DNA from 2 places in the Paenibacillus provencensis genome. Region 2 is predicted to be linked to the other one. Evidence: riboswitches for the same ligand, from Rfam matches in the RefSeq annotation. Region 2 holds a riboswitch; the other holds the start of a gene.

Region 1 (7,708 bases), 1.5 Mb from region 2:
ACGTATTCCCTTCTCCAAGAGCATGTTTGAAATTTTGCTGGACAACAGATCAAGCTCTTGATACGTAAGCTGATCTGCATTCGCGGACAAGGCTGTCCGGTCTGGAAACTGCGCTGCTATTGAAGAAAACATGGACACGATCGTCGCTTGCTCAGGGAGATCCATCTTCGTGTCATTCAACTCATCGTAGGCATTCCAGTCATCATCAGTCAGAATAGGCAGACTGGAAATGGAAGTATCCATATCTTCAAGCACTCCGCTCATTAGCCGCTCAAAGTGCTGAATGTATCGATGAATTGTATCTTGCTTGAACAGCCGCGAATCATACGATACATGAAGGAGCCAAGAATCTGGCCCCTCCTGCACATCCCAATCTAGTCTGCTGGCTCCATGACGTGGATTGATACCGTATGTCGTTTGATAATTAACCGTATACCCTGCTATATGCTCCATGTCCGCATGGCTCAGCTCTGTCGACTCCATATGTTCAAGCTTATCCCGCACCAGCTCGTAAACACGTCTAAACGAATCTGCTCCACTTATGGAGATACGCAGGGGAAGAAGCTGTTCTCTTCTGTTTTGCACACCAATCAGCATATCATTGTCCTGAGTCATTCGGTGCAGGAATACCGCGTATCCGGCAAGCATCCATGCCTTCATATCATATAGTTCACTGTAACGCTTCAGCATTACGGGCTCGAGGTTCAGTACATGCTCTGTCTGAGCTGCTGCCTGCTTTGCATAGTTCAATGACCCATCTGTATACAAATGAAATCCGGGCAAAGGCAGCTGCAGCTCGTCAGACCAATACTGCTTGCTTTGTTCTAACAACATGGTGGTATTCAACAGATATCAGCTCCCTTTATTTATTGCACTCTAAGTTTGTCTACTAGTGTTTCTAATTCGCTTGCTACCTCGTTCATTTGTTCCGCAGAATCAAAAATCTTGGCAAAAGCAGCCTGCTGCTCTTGAGCACTTCGCTCAATTTGACCGGAGACTGCCGAATTTTTCTCAGCCATATCCGCAAGTGATTTAATCGCAGCCGTAATTTGCTCGGTCTCCGCTACCATCTGCTGTGTAGCTGCAGACACTTCTTGAATTTGGCTTGTGACCGAATCGGTTGAAACCAGGATGCCTTTGAAGATCGAGCCTGTTTCTTTGACGATTTCAATTCCTTTGGCTACATTTTGTTCTCCATCACCAATCGCCTCTACAGCGAGTGCCGTCTCATCCTGAATGTATCCAATCAATTCGGCAATCTGATCTGCTGATTTCTTGGATGCTTCGGACAGCTTCTTCACTTCATCCGCTACAACTGCAAATCCACGTCCCTCTTCACCGGCTCTTGCCGCTTCAATACTTGCATTCAGAGACAACAGGTTCGTCTGAGAAGCAAGCTCTGTAATCACTTGAACGATCTGGCCAATTTCGCCGGAACGCATCTGCAGCTTCTCAATAATATCGACCGAGTTCTTAACCGAACGATTAATTGAGTTCATCTGCTCAATGACCTGATCCACATTCTGATGTCCAACCTCGGATTGCTCCTTCATCTGCAAGGAGATCTCGGACAGCTCGGAAGTATTCCCTGCAATTGTAGTTACACCCGATGAGATTTCTTCGAGCGAAATGACACTCTCCGATATCGACACACTTTGCTTCGCGACACTATCGGACATTTCTTCAATATTTTTCGTAATATCTACGGTATTTTCATTGTTAACTTCAACGGCATTGAACAAGAATTTGGATTGCTCCGCTGATTGCTCAGATACTTTCTTAATTGTAGTAACCAGACTATTGATGTTACTAGCCGTAGTGTTGAATTTCTCGTTGACTTGTCCAAGCTCATCATCACTGGTTCTCAGCTGTACGGTAAAGTCGCCCTTACTCAGCTTATCTAGTGCTCCCATCAGCTCTTTGATTGGCTTGAAGGTCTGTCTAATTGTGATGTATTGCAGTGCCAGAACGACAACTAAGGTAATAAGCAGTGCAAGAAGTGTATAAGTCAGCAGCTCCTGCTTGCCCGTTGCAATCAGACTTGCGTCCACATCAATTCCCATATATGCAAACACTTCGCCAGCTCCATTCACAAATGGATACAGTACCGTAATCCATGTACCGTAATCATCGTTGTAAGCTGCGGTGTAGGCTATTTCCTTGGTTTCGAGCATCTCCTTCACGCCGTCTGCATGAATTTGAGGCTGAGCATACATATCACCCAGGTTCATATCTTCTGCAGCAAAAATCTCCAGAACAGCGGTTGGCAAGGCGATAATTGATGTTTGCGTGCCGCCTTCCAGCTCCGGTCCAAAGATATATCCTTGTGCTACGTTTGGATGTGTCTTGGATAACTCATCGAATACACTTGTGATTTGCTGTTGGATTGGAGAATTCGGATCCGGATTATTTTTCGCTGCTTCCGCATCTTCCACAGATATCTGGCTTCCCAGAGCCTCCATTAATTTTCCGGAATCCGATTGAAGCTGTTTGGTTAATACATTGCCTTGAATAAATTGACTACAGCCAATGACGACAGCACCTGTAATAATGATATAGAAGCTTGTTAATATCATATTTCTAGTAACAATGCTCAGGTTTTTGAAGCTCCATTTTTTTAACTTACTCATGTCTGACATTTCTCTCCCTACTCATCCATATGTAGTTTCTACTTCATCTTGAATCGCATGTTAAACCTTCCATCCTTGATTCTTGGCTCATTCTTCCTCCTTTCTTGCACGGATCGCTTAGTAAACAAAAAAATGAACCTATGGACAAAATAAGGCCATGGCTCATTCAAGCAACTGGCTGACATTTCCTTGCGGAAGTAGTCCCTCTAGCTTTGCGTCACTGCTTTTCAACAGCTTTGCCACGTATTCAATTTACAGATAGTACTTAAGAACTACCTAAGCTTACCACAACTAAAAGTAAACTAGTGTTCACTTTTTCTAATCGGTTTTTTTCACTGTTTTTTTAATACTATAAGACTATATTTCACTTGAAATCTCGATAAAAATTATAAATGATTGTCGAATCATGTTTAGTTAAACGGATGAGGTCCTGATTAATACATTGCTATTTACAATCATACTCATGCATATAGTTCGTCCGCTTATTTCACTTTAGCGAAAGAGGAGTTACTCCTTCTCATACAAGTTAATCTTCCAGCCATTGTCCCAGTGGAGCAGTTTCTTATGTGAATATCCGGTCGCTGCATAGTACTGATTCAGCCTGTCATTCTCTGCCATGCAGTCCAGCCTAATCTGTTTCATTCCTTTACTCCGTATGTAATCCTCGGCCCACAACAGCAGCTCTGTGCCTATTCCTTGACCCGCATGTGATCTGCTGACAGCAAACTTGTGGATGTATCCAGACGATTCTGAATCATCCAGCTCTCCCCAGACAACTGGGTCAGACCAGCAAATGTACAGTGTTCCTACGATGATACCTTCCCTTTTTGCCACAAATAGTTCTAATTCACGATCCATAATCAATTGTTCGGTCATCGCGAGGTTAAATTCATCAGGATGCCACTGGTTGATTCCTTTGGCCTGGATCCAGCTGGCTGCTCCTTTCCACAGATCCAATATTTCTGAACTGTCCGATAATCTTGCAGGGAACACTTCAAGCATTTGCCCTATCCTCACTTTCTGCATTAGTTAATAATAAAGCTCTGAATTCTCTTGCCTTGTTCGTATCTGACCGTAATACTCTCGCTTACAGCCCCAGAGAGTAGTATCCGATTCCAGAACAGTATTGCTGGAAAGTTATTTTGTAATTGATTCAATTCCCATTTCCCTTTAGCTGAAAAGAGGACAGCTCTGGCTGCCTGAGTTCCAACTCCCGCTCTTCTAAATTTACGAAGGATAAAAAAGTGAGCAAGTTTATAGCTCCGATCATCCTCCAATTGCTTTACAAGTACAAAGCCTGCAATCTCTCCATTGGCCTTGATCAGATAAGCATTATAGTCCTCATGATTCTCCCAATATTTATTGAGATCCGATAATATGGGATAAGTACCTTGTTCACTAATTTGCTCGTTTGTAAACTCAGTAAAATCATATATATAGAACTGCACTAAATTCTTTATTACTGGTTTATCTGCCGTCAGTGCCTGTAATACTTCTACTTTCACATTTGTTTCGTTGTTCAATAGATTATCAATCTGTTTAGGCAGTGCCTTTACCATCTTATATCTTCCCGGCACCGGCTTATATCCCAGCAGGTCTCGATTGATGTGAAGCATGGGATGGTTCAGAGAGTCATTATTCGTTCGCAAGTACTTGATGTTCAACTGCTCCGCAAGCTTTACAGCACTCATTTTTAATGCGAATCCAATCCCTCTGCCTCGGTACGCTTTATCTACTCCTGTATATTCGTGGTACATGCTCTGCGTGGAAGACTGATGCAGTAGATGCGCTACTCCAACGAACCGATCTTCATCCAGGGCGATCAGAACATACTCGGGCCTTGCGCCGGGCAGTTCCAAGGTCCACTTCTTCCATTCATGATAATCAAAATAATCTCCGCTAATTCCTGGAATATCTCTGCTCGTTACTTTATACAGCTCATACAGCTTCCGTTCCGCATCGGACTCTTCCATCTCGGATAAAGGTTTGATAACAATAGAGGACTGGGGTGGTGAATACATCGATCCCAAGCAGCTATCATTCGGCAGCTCCAAGACAGATTCAAACAGATGTCTTTCTTGCTCAAATCCACGATGTTCGGCAAATACAATGGAGGAAGCATCATTATCGTTCACTTCATAATTCAGCTTGCTTGCTCCATTCAGGACAGCCCAATTCTCAAGCTCTTTGTAAAGTGCTCGGCCAATGCCTTGCTTGCGGTAATCCGGATGAACGGCCAGAAGATGATTCAGCTCTCCTGCCTCGGTCCAAGGTGCTCTCCAGGATATACCATAGCCTACAATCTCGCCCTTCTCATTCACTGCTACCAGGCGATACCGGTCGAATCCGGCAAGCAGCCCGTCCTCATTGATCCATAGTGATCCGGTATCAGGAATCTTAGCATCCTCATCAGCCAGATTCTCTGCAGTTGTTGGTTCAGAGAAGACATAGCCCAGAATCTCCGCGATCGAAGCATAATCGTCTGGAGTCCTGATTTTACGAATGATATAGCTCATCGTTTTCCCCCAATCTCATTTTCATCCGCATAAAAAAGCCCACCGTGTGTTAACTCTTCGGGTGGGTCAGGCTGGCTGCAAATAGCTCAATGACAGAATAAGATATAATCTGCCTGTCACGATATGTAGTTAGAACCGCATCTTCTCTCGAGCTTAGAATACCTCCTTGCAGCATCGCGGTGTTGAAGCCTCTTTCAATTGCTCCGTTATATGTGAAGAGGACACAGTGCTCCGCCGCAAAACCGGAAACGATGACAAGCTCTACACCTTTCTCTTTAAGGATCGATTCAAGCTCTGTCTGCCAAAAGGCGTTGGAATTGACCTTGTTAACGGTGATATCTCCAGCTTCTATATGTATGTCTGATATAAAATCATAAGCTGCATCGTCTGGATGATCTGCACCTTCTATATCCTTGATATGTACGACAACCTGATCATTCAAGCGAAGCCGATCGGCTACGTAATTGATATATTCGCAGGCATTGTCCTTATCCTGCGGTTTAACCTGGTCCTTCAGTAATAACTCCTGCATATCCACGATAAGTAAAGCAATCTTCAAATTGTATCCCCCATTCAATTTCATCCTTGTAATTTACTATACTTCATCAGGGTTATTTCGTCTTGGTAGTAAACTTCTATACCTATTTTACATAGTACATTCTTCAGGCTAAACGCTGTCCTTCTTGTCTCAACATGAAGTGATGATATGTCGTACCTGCTCTACGACCTGCTCCATCGTTATGCAGTACCCAGCTCAGAATGACGTAATCAAATGTGGAATTCGTAAGATAATTACGAAGCAGATAGGTAATGTTGTCCATGACCATTCGAATGTTCTCCTCACTGAACACCCAAGGATTCATCATCCAGAACCAGTCTCCATCGAGCCAGACGGATTTGTCCAGCGATTTATGGACCTCTTTGCTTATCGTTGTTTTGCCGACAACCATCGCTCCGTTAATAATAACTAATTTCTTCATTGTTGATTTACCCTTCTAGCTTATACTACATTTCCACTCTAATCGCAAAATACGTCCCTTGAAGGATCTCTCAAGAAATTGAACAATTCCTTAATCTGCTTCTCGGTGTTTCTGTCGATCGAGAGCTCCGGCAAATGATACTCATCAAAAAATCCAACCTCCGACGTTTCCACACCTTCCTGCGGTTTGCCGCCAATGAGCTCACATAGAATAAAGAACTTGTAGATATAAAAAGGGGACGGCGGATGATCGTGAAACTTCTTATCATATACGCCAAGCAGGCGGACAGCCTTTACTTCATATCCGGATTCTTCTCGTACTTCCTTAACAACGACCTCTTTGGGAGACAGACCGATATCCGCCCAGCCGCCAGGGAGCGCCCATGCACCATCGATCTTTTCTTTCACCATTAGAATCTTGTTGTCCTGAAAAACAACCGCTCGAATGTCCACCTTCGGTGTTGCATATCCTGTCTCGCTCGCGAATAGATCCCGGATTTGATCGACTTCCACATCCACATATTCTCTCATGATTTCAATGCTGAGTGCTCTGAGCTGCTCAAAACGTTCTAAATCATATACGTCCTTCGAATAGGCAAGACCCGTTTGACTAATGGCCTGAATCTGCTGTGCCCATGCGAGCCACTTAAGCTGTTCCATTTACGCATCCCCTTTTAATATGGACTAGATCACTACATCAAGCCCTTGCTATGAAGCCTTGTGGTTAATCCCTTATCTTCTCTCGCCTGCTGGATCGTATGAGTAATAAAATCCGATTTCCCTTCGGTATAGGCCACACGGTCATATGTATGCACTGCTTGCAGCTTCTTCTTGAGCCGATCATATTCCTGCTTGACTTCTTCATGGGATTTCAGATACTCGCGAAACAGCAACTGGTTGCTCCAATGTGTACCCTTGAACTTGTACACGTGCAAATGATGAGTCCCAGCTCTCCATTTTCCTTTTCGAAAAAAGAGCCTCTCTGGAAATTCGGGCTTATGCACATATTCATATCCGATCTCTGCCAAATGCTCAATAACCGCCTCGTTCACCAGACTCAGCTCCTCCACTCCGGCCATCATATCAATGGTGGGTTTTGAATCCAGACTAGGGACAGAGGTGCTGCCAATATGTTCTATAAAGACTGGAAGACCTCCAAAGCTATCTAGTATTTCCTTCTGTTCATGCTCGTAATCCTGCTTCCACTCCGCGTTGTATGGAGTAATAATGACTTGTTCCATGAGTGGTTCCTGTTCCTTTCATCGTACGTATGTATTCAGCCAGGGATCGACCATTTCTCCTATAGTGGATATTGAAGAAGGATTTGCTCGCTCTTCAGCTCTTCTTGAAAAAGATAATTATGGTCTGCGCCAATGACACATAGTATTTTTTGGTGTGGGTTCGCCTTGATCGCATTCTTAGCTCGCTGAATCATAATCTGATTCCTTACTACCCATCTAAAATTCATTGCTGTCGGATTAATTTCATACATCCATTCATATTTCTGCTTCGTTATTTGATCAAATTCAGTGGAGTTAAATGGAATATGGCCATATGACCAAGTATCCATTTGCCTCTTAAAC
Region 2 (7,708 bases):
TTTCTGCCAGTCGGTCGGCATACTCAATGTCCAGCTCTTGAACGATTCGGGAAAGCGGCTTTACATCGGCATCCGTGTTTTCACCGGAAACAAAGATGCTGAACGGAGAGGAAATGACAGCTGCTATAGCCATAACAATGCACAGCAATACAATAACGGTGCTACTAATCCCCAAAAGCGCGGCTACCCCTTTGACAAGCAAAGCGGCTGCTTTTACTACCATTTTAATGATCCGAAGATTTAATCGCGCCGCAGCTTGTGCCCTTTGAATAGAGCGGCGGGCAGTCATCGCCATCTGTGCAGTCCGCTGCGCTGTCCTGGCACTATTCATTTTTCCTTCCGCTTGATAATCAGAGGGGCTTTTAGCCTGTCCTAGCCGTTGTCCCGTTTTTATAAATGGCGATAATGTCTTAAATTTCCTTTCTTTACGTTTGATCGTATGGCTTGCTTGCTTGGATATAGCGAAGGGGATTCGGGATGACGGTGGCCTGAAATGCCGCTTCCTCATGCTTACTGACGTTAGCGCTTTTGGACGATTCACGCGTACATTTGCTGAATGAGATGCCGCGGCGGCAAATGCTCCTTTTTTCCCGGCCGGTTCTTGATCTCTACCTTCCCGATTTAGAATTCGGTTAGTAAAGCTATTTTTGCGAAGAGGATGCAAAAGCCGGGCATTGACCCGGCTCCGTATAAAGCGTTGTTTTTTTGATTGATGGTTAGCTGACAAGTGATATTTCCCATCTACCGGCTTGCGGAGATGCAACCTACGGGCAAGTCGCAATTGACGTGTACCTGAAGGCTTAGTAATTATAGCAGCGGGGTTCTGTATCGATATTGTATCCCCTTCTGACTTTGCCCGCCTTTTTTGAATGAACCTTATCAATCTTTTGCTAGCAACCACGCTCATTCCAATTTGAAAACGTACCGTTTTATCTATGGCCGATGCAGAATGGTGCTGCGCATATTCATTTGGAGATTGTGAAATCGTCTTGTCATTGTCTTTGTGTTGTTTTGTGCGTGCGCTCGAATGTTTTACACGATCCATCAAGTTTGGCAGTCTGTCCAAACGTTTAATATCTTTCACAACAGTCCTCGTTTTAATATCCTTCATCTATTCCACTCCCCTAGCTTGTTGCCATTCAGCGAACTTGTTCGTTCAGCCGCTTGAAATTCTTCTCCTGGCTTCGGCAATAGTCCGGATAACGAAGTTGAATCGCTTCAAAAAAATAGGGAGCGTAGCTGCAATCGAATAATTCGTGGGGAGTAGAGTAGCGTTCCCCACCTTTTTCCGTCCAGCCATTCCACAGATTAAAAGCAAGCCTACACACGCGGATAGAACTACCGGTTTGCCACGAGGCTGCGAGACCTCCGGGCTTAATGCCCCCATTAGAAAAATCAAACAAATCGCGGATATGACTCCGAGTATCGCGGGAAATACCTAATGTGTAGAAAAGTGCCCGATGATAGCCGTCGCTGCATTTCCTTTCATCCAGCATCCGATAGTAGAAACTTTCGTGTTCAGCATCTCGAAATCGAATCGGATTCATTGTTACCTGCCCCTCTCATGGAAAATGAGCGGCTGGTAATACCCAGCCGCCGCCTACATAAAGCTCTCTAACTATCTGTTCATTTTGGCAAGCAAATCGGACCCTTTGACCTACCGCAATCACATTTTATTGAGAAACTGCGCCATTTGTTTTAAGCCGCGTTCAATAGATTTTCGTACTGCCCGTTCATCAACTTGTTCAGCTTGGGCAATCGCTACTTTGCTCATGCCTAAGAAGAAATGAGCATAAATTCGTCTGAACGATTTTTCCGGCAATCGACACATAGCCGCATAAAGCTGCTCATTGGAAAGCTTACGCTCGTAATATTCCTCCGGGGAAATCGAAAGGAAAAGAATATCTTGTTCTATACCGTCGTTCCGATCAAGCGAGTAATAAGCGCGATGACGATAGGTGCGCAATTTGTATGCACTTTCGTTTAAGTCGAAACGGCGGATTTCTTGTGCCACTTCATCATCTAGGTCGATCCATACATCCGTTTTGATAAAGGGATACATATCCCGCAAATTAATCCTTTTCATATTCGTCCCTCCATTTTGGTTTGTGAGCAAACCAAAATGGAGGGGGAGAGCGACAGCCAACGCTCCCTTTAAAACGATTGTTGATTGTGTTACATAAATAAAAAAGACCTTGCCGCTCAGCAATCCAATGCTGATTTGCAGCCAAGTCTGATAGTAATATCCATCGTTGAGGCGTTATGAGCCGTACGAATAGTAAAAACACATAAAAGGATCGTGGTTTGACATTGCATGCAACGTGGGGCACATAATATCAATTTCCCTCCTCACATGGCAACACCATTGCGAGAGGAATAACCAGTCTGTTTTATGATGGTGTTGTCCTACGTTTTAGTTCAAACGCTCCTTTTTGATTGTCCCGTATCACATGCCTTCAGCACTCGTCACTGTAATAGCTACCTTCTTTTGGGTTTCAATCAGAAAATAAAAAAGAGCGTTTCGCTTCTTTTTGCTGATCACAGCAAAAAATGAAGCGGCGCTCAATGGCTGGAATGCAAAGTAATGCGCATAGAATGAATACAGATGTATCCAGTTCAGGATGGCATGTCTACCTATTTCTAAATTACAGATTAATAGGAACCGCATCATCGCCCTCCTTTCATCGGTATTATTGTACGAATTAATGGGGAACATGACGAAACCATGCATGGAACAAGTTATGCCCGTTTCGTCAATCCTCGCTTCACAAACATAAAGGACAGCCGATGATCTTGTAGGCTGCCCTTAAGCTTGCTATACTATCATCGTATCAGGAAAATCGTGCATATTGGGTGCATAATTCGTGCAAAATAAGAGCAAATCTAGTGCAGCGTTCGGTGCATGTTCGGTGCAAGAAAGATTCACGGCATCTCTTCTCTTGGTGAGGAGTTAATCGTACTCGGAGAGATTGAACTGACTGCTAAAAATGGGGGTAGACCCTAGAGCCTGTTTGAAAACGGGGATATTCTTCAATTCACGAACCATAAAAATAGAAGATGCGTATGTGCATCTTCTGAAGTAATGATATGATCAGTCTTCTCCAAAGGAATCCAGTTCCAACAGGACCGCCCGATCTTTGATTTTTCGATATACTTTATGCAGAATTCGCTTCCGATGATAAAAGAACGCGCGGCGGGAAAGTGCAATGCGATCTATAATGACCGAAAGCGCCAGTTTATCCAAATATCGTAGACGAACGAACAAAATTTCCTCTGTGGTGAGAGCCGAGAAAGCGTAATCGATCAATCCGATTCTCGATAATAGCAACGGGATTTCATGTTCAGTGATCTCTATCCGATGAATGACCGTACGCAACAATGGTTCTTGTTTTCTTCCATTGCCATGATTCACCCATTCATGCAGAGCCCTCGTTAATCCCGGAATATGCTTAAGCTCTGCCTGCGCATATTCCAACCTTGCTTTCCAATCACTATAGGACATAAGCCATGCTTCCACTTTTTCATAGGGGATGGACTGTTGAGTAAGATTCATCAGACACCCTCCCCAATTCCAAGAAATACTACAACTCTCCTTCCGCAAAACTGCTGAATGAAGTGCAAATCAATCCATGTTAATAAACATAATTCACGCTCCGTTTCTAATTGATACATGACGATCATCCCTTCATTGTTATATTGGGGACAGCCGCATAATTACGTAAGTTAAAGGCACCATCCTCTTCATTTTACGAGAGCCTGTCCCATTTTGATTTACTTCAGACTCCGATTCACGACAACAATCTCCAGCATTCATCTTTTTTCTCTCCACCTCCTTTGGTAAGGGATAATATTCCTATTTTTCCTTAGATCACCCCTTCATTTTACCTATTATTAGTTCGAATGGGGAGGGTGATCTTTTTGTCACCCTCTGCCATGATGATTTTGTCGAAAATCCCCGAATTTTCCCAAAGCTTGTTTCAATTTCAGTCCCATTAAATCACGTAGCATAGTGCTGATCATACAGACCTCTTCGTTTCGCCTTCTCAGCAGCTTCTCGAATGGATCGGGTGTCGAATTTACGAGTGATATGACGAACGTGCGATTTTAGGGTGTTCGAAGTAATGCCAAGTAATTCTCTGATAATTGTCTGTCGATAGCCCAAGCCTATGAGCTGCAAAATTTCTTTTTCCGTAGGTGTGAGCATGCAATGCAATTCTTTTCGCTTTATAAGCTCGATCTCATTACGGATTATCGTCGCGACATCCGCATGGAGAGAGGACTGACGTCGGTGAGCTTCTCTGATCGCAACCGGTATGTCCATATAGTTGGACTTTGTAATATAATTGACCGCTCCGGCAACAACCGCATCGACCATGACTTCCGGATCATGTATCGAAGAAAGGACAATAATCGGTAACTCTTTATTTCTGAGAATCTCGGCTGCGGCGTCCAGCCCGTCTCGTTTGGGCGAATTCAAAATCATTTCCAAGATCATTACGTCTACGTCTAATTGTACACTCGCTCGAATCGCTTCCTCTTTTGTCGAAACGATGTTAGATAAATAAATATCTGGCTCGGATTCAAGCAACATAGCGAGTCGCTGTTGCCAAGCTAGGTCACCATCCGCCAGTAATACTTTGATACTCCTGTTCCTACGGATCATATCTTTTATCTCTACAGAAAAGCTTGTTTGTTTGTTCATAATCGATCACCTCTTTTTATTTTCAAATGACAAAAAGACACGCCCTCTCACTGGCGTGCCTACTTGTCATCTTGGTGTGGTTTGAGAGGGTAACCCGGCGATCATTGCACTAGTGCAGAAGACCCGTGGCTTTGCGTCCCTGTCTTTCGATCAGGTTTGCCTTTTTTCCTAGTCTATTCGACATATTTGTATTGATTTATTTTACCATATTTCAATAGATGCCAAAAAGTTTGCTTGGTGTCACACCTTAGTAACGTATGTTCGAACATAGCGCAACCCTCTTCTTGCCAACATTTTAACGAAAATATACGCTAAGCAATCGAGTAGATAGGGGCGGCAAGCCCCTGACCTCTCACACCACCGTACATGCGGGTCCGCATACGGCGGTTCCTAAAGGTTAACGAATTTCAAGATATCGAGAAGTTAGACTTAACAGCCCTTGGTCGTTCCAATAGTAACGGTTAAGGGCGTTATTTATATTTCGGGACATCTCCCAGCATCCTCGCCGGGAGTTTGCCATCATCCTTGCCGCCCATTCAGGCACACCTAAGGCGCGTAAATTTCGAAGTCGGGTTTTGGGTAGCTTCCATTGTTTCCATAGACACATCCGCAACCTACGCCGAATCCATTCGTCTAGGCGTTCGCAGTGCATCTTCGCGGATGCCAAGCGGAAGTAGCCAATCCATCCCATCAGATAGCGGTTTAGTTCTTTCAACCGGCTTTCCATTGAGATACCCCGCGTTCGCGAGGTTATCCCTCTTACGCGCTCTTTCAGTTGTTCCACTTTCTTCGGTGCGATTCGAATTGTCGCGCTTTTGTTGGTCAGAAAACTGAATCCAAGGAATTTGCGCTTCCAAGGGCGGTCTACTGCGCTTTTGTCCCGATTCACTTTTAGTCTAAGCTTCCCCTCCACAAAACGGACAACCGATTCCATCACGCGCTCGCCTGCGCGTTTGCTTCCGACGAAGATGTTGCAATCGTCCGCATAGCGCACAAACTTCAGTCCTCTTCCCGTCAGTTCTTTGTCCAAATCGTCTAACAGAATGTTTGCTAAGAGCGGGCTGAGCGGTCCGCCTTGCGGCGTTCCTTCCAGCGTCTCTTGCCTCATCCCGTCGACCATGACTCCCGCGTTTAGATAAGCTCGAATAAGCTTCAGGACTCGCTTGTCCGAAACTTTCCTAGCTACTCTTGCCATGAGGATGTCGTGATTTACGCGGTCAAAGAACTTCTCCAAGTCCATGTCCACGACCCAGCGACATCCTTCTTGGATGTAGGTCCGCGCCTGTTTCACTGCGTCATGTGCTCGTTTCCTTGGACGGAATCCGAAACTGTTCGGCGAGAATTGCAGATCGAAGATCGGCGTCATCACTTGCATGAGGGCTTGCTGAATAAAGCGATCCATCACGGTTGGGATACCTAACAGCCGCACCCCGCCTCCGGGTTTGGGGATTTCCACCCGTTTGACTGGCATCGGTCTATACGTACCCGCTTGGAGTTCCCACTTTACGGTTTCCCAGCGTTCCCACAAGTGCGCTTGTAGCTCTGCTACCGTCACTTGGTCTATGCCAGGCGCTCCTCCGTTTTGTTTCACACGCTTATAGGCGTCTCGAAGATTGCTCTCTTCGAGCATCCGCTCCAGCAAGTCGTATTGTCCTTCGCGAGAAGTATGGTCGATTTGTGCCGACGAAGAACTCGGCGCTCCGGCATACCCTGGCGGTTTCACCGTTTCTCTTTGCCGCGAGCTCCCTTGCGGGATATTCTGCTGTCGTTGCTCTTCGCGCGAACGCATCGGTTTCTTCTCTCCTTTAAGTTCAGCCCTTCCGTGTGTTGTTGCAACAACACGCGTACTATGGCTTCTGCTGACTCCTGCGGGTTCAGCGCGGCTTTTCAGCCGCGGTTACGAAGTTACTTCGCGTATCCCGCAGGCCTCCCCAGATAAGAACGCCATCTTTCCGCCCGTACTCGCCCAAGTTTACGGCTACAGCCTTTGGCAGCTTAGGATTTCGTCATGGTATGGTGACTCATCCGGCTGCAACCGCCTCAAATTGGATTCGTGTACCTCGAGCCGTGCTTTTGCCTCCGGCTTCCTTCAGATTCCGCCTCGCGGCGGACACCCTTGCCCTTGGCTAATGGTAGGCGCTTGCCAGCCCCCATTCGGGACTTTCACCCTAGAGATGACGCCCATGCTGGGCGTACAAGGCGAAGGCGCTGCCAGTTTACCGGCAGCGCCTTATTATTATGCCGAACATGTTCAACTCAACTCGAGCTGCAACAGTTCGGCCCGTCATGGCTCAAGGCTTGACGGCACGTATCGCGGCGGACACCAGGTATTGTTCGACATTTGCGCCAGGAATCCAATCCTTGATGAACGTCCGGGATTCGTCGTTAGGCTCGATCTCAATTTGGGTAAAACCGCTTTGCGCAAGCATGGCCTCCAGTTCACCGATGGAGGAAGCTCCTGAAATGCACCCTGAATAGATACGGTCGATATCCTGCTTGATTTCATCCGGAAAATCGGCTGTTGCCACGACATCCGATATGGCCAGTCTGCCGCCGTTACGCAGCACACGGAACGCCTCGTCAAAAACCTGCTGCTTCGATGGGGACAGATTAATGACACAGTTTGAAATAATTACGTCAACCGAATGGTCCTGAACCGGCAGATGCTCGATCTCGCCCAGCCGAAATTCCGTATTGGTAAATCCGCTTTTACTGGCATTTTCGCGGGCGCGGCTGACCATTTCCGGTGTCATATCTACACCAATGACGCGGCCGGAAGCACCAACCTGACGGGAGGCAAGAAAGCAATCAAACCCGCCGCCGCTGCCCAGGTCCAGCACGACTTCTCCCGGTTGCAAAGCGGCAATGGCTTGCGGATTGCCACAGCCGAGGCCCAGGTTCGCCCCATCCGGAACGGCTGTCAGTTCTTCTGACGAGTAGCCCATTTTAGCGGAAACATCCGCGGCCGAACTACAGCAATCATTGGCTGGCGCTGGCGTACAACAG

What was found. Region 2 has a riboswitch for cyclic di-GMP ahead of ACFQ3J_RS05380 (response regulator transcription factor). Riboswitches for the same ligand answer to the same signal wherever they lie in the genome.
Region 1: linked by a shared signal. The riboswitch ahead of ACFQ3J_RS12835 (methyl-accepting chemotaxis protein) and the one ahead of ACFQ3J_RS05380 (response regulator transcription factor) in region 2 are both predicted to bind cyclic di-GMP.

The regions. Positions count from the first base shown of each region.
Region 1 covers NZ_JBHTKX010000001.1:2,664,624-2,672,331, forward strand. The annotation lists gene ACFQ3J_RS12830 (non-ribosomal peptide synthetase family protein) at 1-846, opposite strand, end outside; gene ACFQ3J_RS12835 (methyl-accepting chemotaxis protein) at 867-2,630, opposite strand; cyclic di-GMP riboswitch class I at 2,797-2,881, opposite strand; gene ACFQ3J_RS12840 (GNAT family N-acetyltransferase) at 3,138-3,632, opposite strand; gene ACFQ3J_RS12845 (GNAT family N-acetyltransferase) at 3,656-5,146, opposite strand; gene ACFQ3J_RS12850 (cysteine hydrolase family protein) at 5,196-5,705, opposite strand; gene ACFQ3J_RS12855 (AAA family ATPase) at 5,809-6,126, opposite strand; gene ACFQ3J_RS12860 (NUDIX hydrolase) at 6,165-6,785, opposite strand; gene ACFQ3J_RS12865 (GrpB family protein) at 6,818-7,366, opposite strand; gene ACFQ3J_RS12870 (hypothetical protein) at 7,426-7,708, opposite strand, start outside.
Region 2 covers NZ_JBHTKX010000001.1:1,125,941-1,133,648, reverse strand. The annotation lists gene ACFQ3J_RS05400 (C40 family peptidase) at 1-1,045, opposite strand, end outside; gene ACFQ3J_RS05395 (DUF6075 family protein) at 1,140-1,547, opposite strand; gene ACFQ3J_RS05390 (sigma-70 family RNA polymerase sigma factor) at 1,667-2,086, opposite strand; gene ACFQ3J_RS05385 (hypothetical protein) at 3,092-3,553, opposite strand; gene ACFQ3J_RS05380 (response regulator transcription factor) at 3,998-4,702, opposite strand; cyclic di-GMP riboswitch class I at 4,788-4,873, opposite strand; gene ltrA (group II intron reverse transcriptase/maturase) at 5,100-6,491, opposite strand; gene ACFQ3J_RS05370 (arsenite methyltransferase) at 6,994-7,708, opposite strand, start outside.